2 regions of the Salinicoccus sp. ID82-1 genome follow, and region 1 is predicted to be linked to the other one. Evidence: a T-box and tRNA genes for the amino acid it is inferred to sense, from the RefSeq annotation. Region 1 holds a T-box; the other holds one or more tRNA genes.

Region 1 (3,267 bases):
TGATGACCCCACCAGAGCTGGCGGGAGATGACCCAGTCGCGGATATCGCCCATCCAGCGGCGGAAAGTGGAGTCGAAGCGTTCAGGGACAAAATTGACTGCGTTATCGGAGTCCTGGTTGTCCAGACTCTTCTTCGCCAGTTCATCCATTTTTACGAACCACTGCGTCGACAGGTAAGGTTCGACGACGGCACCACTGCGCTCCGAATGGCCGACGGAGTGGACGTGCGGTTCCACTTTGATAAGGTATCCTTCCGATTCCAGATCTTTGACCAGTGCCTTGCGGCAGTCGAAACGGTCCATGCCTGCATATTTGCCGGCCAGCTCATTCATTGAGCCGTCTTCATTCATTACGTTGATGCGCTCGAGGTCATGACGCTCGCCGAGGACGAAGTCGTTCGGATCGTGTGCCGGTGTCACCTTCATGACACCCGTACCGAATTCCATATCGACATAAGGGTCCGAGATGATCGGCAGCTCGCGCTCCATGATCGGCAGTGTGACCGTCTTGCCGATATACTGCTTGTAGCGATCGTCTTCGGGGTGGACGACGATGGCCGTATCCCCGAGCATTGTTTCAGGGCGTGTTGTTGCCACTTCCAGATGATTGCCATCCGGCAGCGGGTATCTGACATGATAGAAGTTGCCTTCAATCTCCTTATGGATGACCTCGATATCACTGAGTGCCGTCCGGGTTTCCGGATCCCAGTTGATGATATACTCGCCGCGATAGATCAGATCCTTATTGTACATGTCGACAAATACTTTTCTGACCGCCTTCGACAAACCCTCATCCAGAGTGAAGCGCTCCTTGTCATAGTCGAGGCCAAGGCCAAGCTTCTGCCACTGGCTGCGGATGAAGTCGGCATACTCCTCTTTCCAGTCCCATGCCTGTTCGAGGAACTTCTCACGCCCGATATCGTGGCGGGAGAGGCCTTCTTCACGCATGCGCGCCTCCACTTTGGCCTGGGTCGCAATGCCGGCATGGTCCATGCCCGGCAGATAGAGTACTTCATACCCCTGCATCCGCTTCATCCGTGTAATGATATCCTGCAATGTTGTATCCCACGCATGGCCGAGATGAAGTTTGCCCGTCACATTCGGGGGCGGGATGACGATGGAGAACGGCGGCTTGTCAGACTGTGCATCGGATTTGAAATAGCCTGACTCGACCCACTTCTCATATTTACCTTCTTCTACAGATCTCGGATCGTACTTTTTGGACATTTCCATATAAATCTCTCCTTTTTTGGACAAAATAAAAAGCTTCCAGTCCATAAAACATAGGACGGAAGCTCCGCGGTACCACCTAAATTCAGCACGAATGCTGCACTTGGGATGATTAACGCTCATCAGACGTCAGCTCCTACTCGAATGTTCAGAACCGATCTCTGCAGACTACATTCGTGATATACTTCGGCATGTTCACAGCCCCCACATGCTCTCTGTCACCCGTATACCACTACTCTTCTGCCATTCATCTATTTGCCTTGATTTCAATATTATGCGAACGTCTCGATGGTGTCAAGTCCCATCATGTGCATGCTGGCGCCGCTTCCTGTTTTTTCTGAGCAGCATATTGATCAGTGGTGCCACAATGAGAAGGATGAAAAAGATGCGGAAAATGTGGTAGCTTGAAATCATGGCGATATTGGCACCCATTTCAACAGCCACAATGATGATCTGACCGATACCACCGGGCGCTGCACTCAAGAACAGATCCGTAAAGTCATGTTCCGAAATGAGCAGAAATACCATGACCAGTCCCAATGTACCGATGATGAGCAGCATGTTCTGGATCAGCATGGACAGGATCAGCCGCTTGTTGAGCTGGTTGACAAGTGTCGATATCTGAAGGCCGATCCTTATGCCGAAGAACAGCTGGGCGGCATACATGAATGAAACATCGACCGAAAAAGTATAGTCCGTCACCACATTCCATGTGAGAACGACAAGCATTGGTCCGATCATATACGGTACCGGAAACTTCATCAGCGTCATGATGTAGATGACAGCGGGAATACCGAGCAGCATCCACAGCATGTCAACGGTTGCGACCGATGTAAGCGAAGAGGCGACTTCGTTTGTGCCCGTCAGATTACTGCCTGCAGTGAAACTCGCAATCAAAGGAACGAATATGACTACAAGTACAATGCGCGACATCTGGGTCAGTGTCACAAGCAGCAGATCCGCCCGTTTCTCCTCCTCAGCCATGACGATCATCTGGGACAGTGCGCCTGGAATCGAAGCAAGTACTGCGGTTTCCAGTGTACATCCGGTCATTCTCATGAAAAACCCGGCAAGAAGGAGGCTCAGTCCGATGATCAGGAGGGACAGCATGATGATCGTAATATAGTCTTCCGCCATATCTGCAAGCGTTTCGAGCGTGAACGTCGAGCCGATTTCAACTCCAATAATGATCAGCCCCAGATTGCCGAACCACTTCGGATAATGAAAATGGGTAGTCACCATCCTGTAGAAGACGACCGTCGCAATCATGGCGCCGAACAGCCATGGCATGACCATCCCTGCCCATTGAAGCAGAGCCGACAGGATGATTGCCGACAGAAACAGCAGGAACAGGTTGAGATATTTCATGGACGTCCTCCTTTCATACTGATTATTTCGGAATCCTAAATAATAAAATGCCATAGAACAACCCCGCCGAGTAGACTGCAGCGGGGTTGGTGTACATCATACTAGTTGGAGCTTTCTTCTTCTGTGGATTCTTCTTCAGTAGATTCCTCAGTTGATTCTTCAGTGGATTCTTCGGACGCTCCACCTTCTTCTGCCTCTCCGCCATCTGCACCGTCCGGCTGGGCATCGTCACTGCCTGAGTTGATATCCGCTTCTTCCTGATCGGCGCTACTGCCTTCCTCTTCAGTAGAACCTTCTTCGGTCGAATCCTCCTCGGTCAGTCCTTCGTCCAATGCTTCAGTCTCGCCTCCGGAACCATCTGATTCCTCGCCGGATGAAGTGGACGTGGAACCGCCCTCTTCTCCCTGACCGCCACTTACCTGCTGGATGATGAGCGGTACAATCAGCAGAACGAGAATGATGGGAATGATCCAGACAAGCGGATTCTTCTTGCTGATTTTCTTCTGCTCGATCATTTCTCTGTTCTGACCTTCGATGTAGACTTTATCTTCTTCTCTCTTGCCCTTGATGTTGCTGTCGTTGTGGGTTAATCGCTTATCTTTGTCATTCGCCATTCAAACTACCTCCAATTATCTGTTATCTTCAATTATACACTTTATTCTGTGAAAAT
Region 2 (3,267 bases), on a different contig from region 1:
AGAAATTTGAACGTACATCCTACACGGACGCATTGAAAGAGACGTGGGATGCATTTTCCAAAGAGGAACTTGCAGACAAGGAAGCGGAATCCGAGACAGTCATCGCGGGTCGTCTGATGACGAAACGTGGTAAAGGCAAGGCGGGATTTGCACATATCCAGGATATAAAAGGACAGATCCAGCTGTATGTACGCAAGGACCAGGTCGGTGACGCGGCATTCGATGTATGGAACCAGGCGGATCTCGGGGACATCGTCGGTGTCAGAGGTGTCATGTTCAAGACCAATACTGGAGAGCTTTCCATCAAGGCAAAGGAATTTACGCTGCTGACGAAAGCATTGCGCCCACTACCGGATAAGTATCACGGTCTGAAGGACGTGGAGGAGCGCTATCGCAAACGCTATCTCGATCTGATTACAAGTGAAGGCTCCAAGGATACATTCATCAAGCGCAGCCGGATCATCCAGGAGATGCGCAATTATCTGAATCAGCGTGGATTCCTTGAAGTGGAGACACCGATGATGCATACCATTGCAGGCGGCGCACAGGCGCGTCCATTTGTGACGCACCATAATGCACTCGATATGGAGCTCTTTATGCGTATTGCGATCGAGCTGCACTTGAAGCGTCTGATTGTCGGCGGAATGGAGAAGGTCTATGAAATCGGCCGTGTATTCAGAAATGAAGGTGTATCCACACGTCACAACCCTGAATTTACAATGATCGAGCTCTATGAAGCCTATGCAGACTTCCATGACATCATGGACCTGACTGAAGAGATGGTGGCGCACATCGCCAAGCACGTCAATGGTACGACAGTCATCGAGTATGGCGGAGAAGAAATTGATCTGACGCCGCAGTGGAAACGCGTGCACATGGTGGATGCAGTCAAGGAGCAGACTGGTGTCGACTTCTATGCAGTCAAATCCGACGCGGAAGCACACGAGCTTGCCAAAGAACATGGCATCGAAGTGAAAGAAACGATGAAATACGGACATATTCTGAATGAATTCTTCGAGCAGAAGGTCGAGGAGACACTCATCCAGCCGACGTTCATCTTCGGTCATCCGATTGAAATCTCTCCACTCGCGAAACAGAATCCGGAAGACCCGAGGTTCACGGACCGCTTCGAACTGTTCATCGTGGGCCGCGAGCATGCCAATGCCTTCACGGAGCTGAATGATCCGATCGATCAGAGGAAGCGTTTCGAAGCACAGGTTGCCGAGAAGGAAGCGGGTAATGACGAAGCTCATGAAATGGACGAGGACTTCCTCGAATCACTCGAATACGGTATGCCGCCAACAGGTGGACTGGGTATCGGAATCGATCGTCTCATCATGCTGCTGACCGACTCTGCGTCCATCCGTGACGTACTGCTCTTCCCTTATATGAGGCAAAAATAATCATTATATTTAATAATACACCGGGCAACGCGCTCCGGTGTATTATTTCCATTTTAAAATCATGAAATTTGTTGACTTTATGCTGAAATGTAGTATTATATAAAACAGTCGTTGTTAACCAACTCAACCATCTCAGGAGAATTAGCTCAGCTGGGAGAGCATCTGCCTTACAAGCAGAGGGTCGGCGGTTCGAACCCGTCATTCTCCACCATTCATAAACTTGGTGATTCAGCCGGTCTAGCTCAATTGGCAGAGCAACTGACTTGTAATCAGTAGGTTGGGGGTTCGATTCCTCTGGCCGGCACCATCTGATTCAAATCGGAAGCCAGTTGACGGAACAACAGAAATCATCAGAGGATAAATCCTCCGAATTAACATATGCGGGTGTGGCGGAATTGGCAGACGCGCTAGAATCAGGATCTAGTGCCTTAATCGGCGTGGGGGTTCGAGTCCCTTCACCCGCACCATATTTTAATTTCATAAGACGCGGAAGTAGTTCAGTGGTAGAACATCACCTTGCCAAGGTGGGGGTCGCGGGTTCGAATCCCGTCTTCCGCTCCATTATTATTTTAAGCGGTGGATACCGTTTTTATTTTTTTTCATGCGCCCGTAGCTCAATTGGATAGAGCGTTTGACTACGGATCAAGAGGTTAGGGGTTCGACTCCTCTCGGGCGCGCTCAGTAATTCACGGGAAGTAGCTCAGCTTGGTAGAGCACTTGGTTTGGGACCAAGGGGTCGCAGGTTCGAATCCTGTCTTCCCGACTCTTGTTTTTAATTTTCATCTTATGATGGGGGCTTAGCTCAGCTGGGAGAGCGCCTGCTTTGCACGCAGGAGGTCAGCGGTTCGATCCCGCTAGTCTCCACTTTTTTTATTTTAATACATAATCTTGGGCCTATAGCTCAGCTGGTTAGAGCGCACGCCTGATAAGCGTGAGGTCGGTGGTTCGAGTCCACTTAGGCCCACTCAAAAGACATGGAAACATCCATGTCTTTTTTTTATGCCTTGAAATGGTCATCCTCTTGTTATTGGTGCATCTTCAAGGAAAGCATCGAGAATCTGCCTTATCTCCTCCACTTCCTTCTCCCCGATACCAATGACGACAGTATCTCGGAGATCCCCATTATTGGCGTAGATATTACCAGGAACCAGGCCATGCTTTCTGGCAAGTTCCTGAAGGTCTGTTCCAGGTATTCTGAGCATGAAGTGCATGCCGGTATGCTCACCGTATATTTCCACGCTGTGGGCCGCTCTGAGCCATTGTGTAACATCCGCCATCTTCTTCCTGTACATCTTGCGCATCCGGTTGATATGGCGGTTCAGATAGCCCTCAGCCATAAACTGTGCCACTATATGCTGCATCTGCCTGGGAACGTTGCAGGAGAGTGCCTCCTGGTAGTAGCGTTCTGCCAGAGCGGCGGGGAGCACCATGCAGGATAATCTTAGTGAGGGATAGAGTGATTTCGAAAATGTACTCATATAGATTGTATGGTCGTTCTGGTCGAGTCCCTGGAGGGACGGGAGCGGCCGGCCGGTATATCTGAACTCGCTGTCGTAGTCATCTTCGATGATGTAGTGTCCGCGGGTGCTGGCATGATTCAATAGCTGGATGCGTTTTTGCAGCGACATGACAGCACCACTCGGGAATTGGTGGGACGGGGTCACATGGGTGACCGGGTTATCGAGCGCTTCAACGGCATCAATGTCGATGCCATCCTCCTGGACCGGTGCGAAGTCCATGCCGCTGCCGAGGCGGTCGAGCACGCGTCGTATGATTGGATAGCCGGGATCCTCAATGGTCATTTTCGGATGCTTGAGCAGATACAGTACCTGCTCGAGCAGAAATTCCGTGGAAGGCCCGATGA

Evidence for each region. A T-box is a leader RNA that pairs with one kind of tRNA and senses whether it is charged. The one in region 1 lies ahead of J4760_RS03860 (valine--tRNA ligase), so its partner is inferred to be a tRNA-Val.
Region 2: it encodes a tRNA-Val, which carries the amino acid that the T-box ahead of J4760_RS03860 (valine--tRNA ligase) is inferred to sense. The anticodon was not compared.

What each region holds. Positions count from the first base shown of each region.
Region 1 covers NZ_JAGFLY010000001.1:749,438-752,704, forward strand. The annotation lists gene J4760_RS03860 (valine--tRNA ligase) at 1-1,232, opposite strand, end outside; T-box leader at 1,281-1,489, opposite strand; gene J4760_RS03865 (AbrB family transcriptional regulator) at 1,524-2,597, opposite strand; gene J4760_RS03870 (hypothetical protein) at 2,699-3,211, opposite strand.
Region 2 covers NZ_JAGFLY010000002.1:35,145-38,411, forward strand. The annotation lists gene lysS (lysine--tRNA ligase) at 1-1,403, shown strand, start outside; tRNA gene J4760_RS05665 (tRNA-Val) at 1,539-1,614, shown strand; tRNA gene J4760_RS05670 (tRNA-Thr) at 1,635-1,710, shown strand; tRNA gene J4760_RS05675 (tRNA-Leu) at 1,784-1,870, shown strand; tRNA gene J4760_RS05680 (tRNA-Gly) at 1,890-1,964, shown strand; tRNA gene J4760_RS05685 (tRNA-Arg) at 2,007-2,080, shown strand; tRNA gene J4760_RS05690 (tRNA-Pro) at 2,093-2,166, shown strand; tRNA gene J4760_RS05695 (tRNA-Ala) at 2,195-2,267, shown strand; tRNA gene J4760_RS05700 (tRNA-Ile) at 2,294-2,367, shown strand; gene pdxR (MocR-like pyridoxine biosynthesis transcription factor PdxR) at 2,417-3,267, opposite strand, start outside.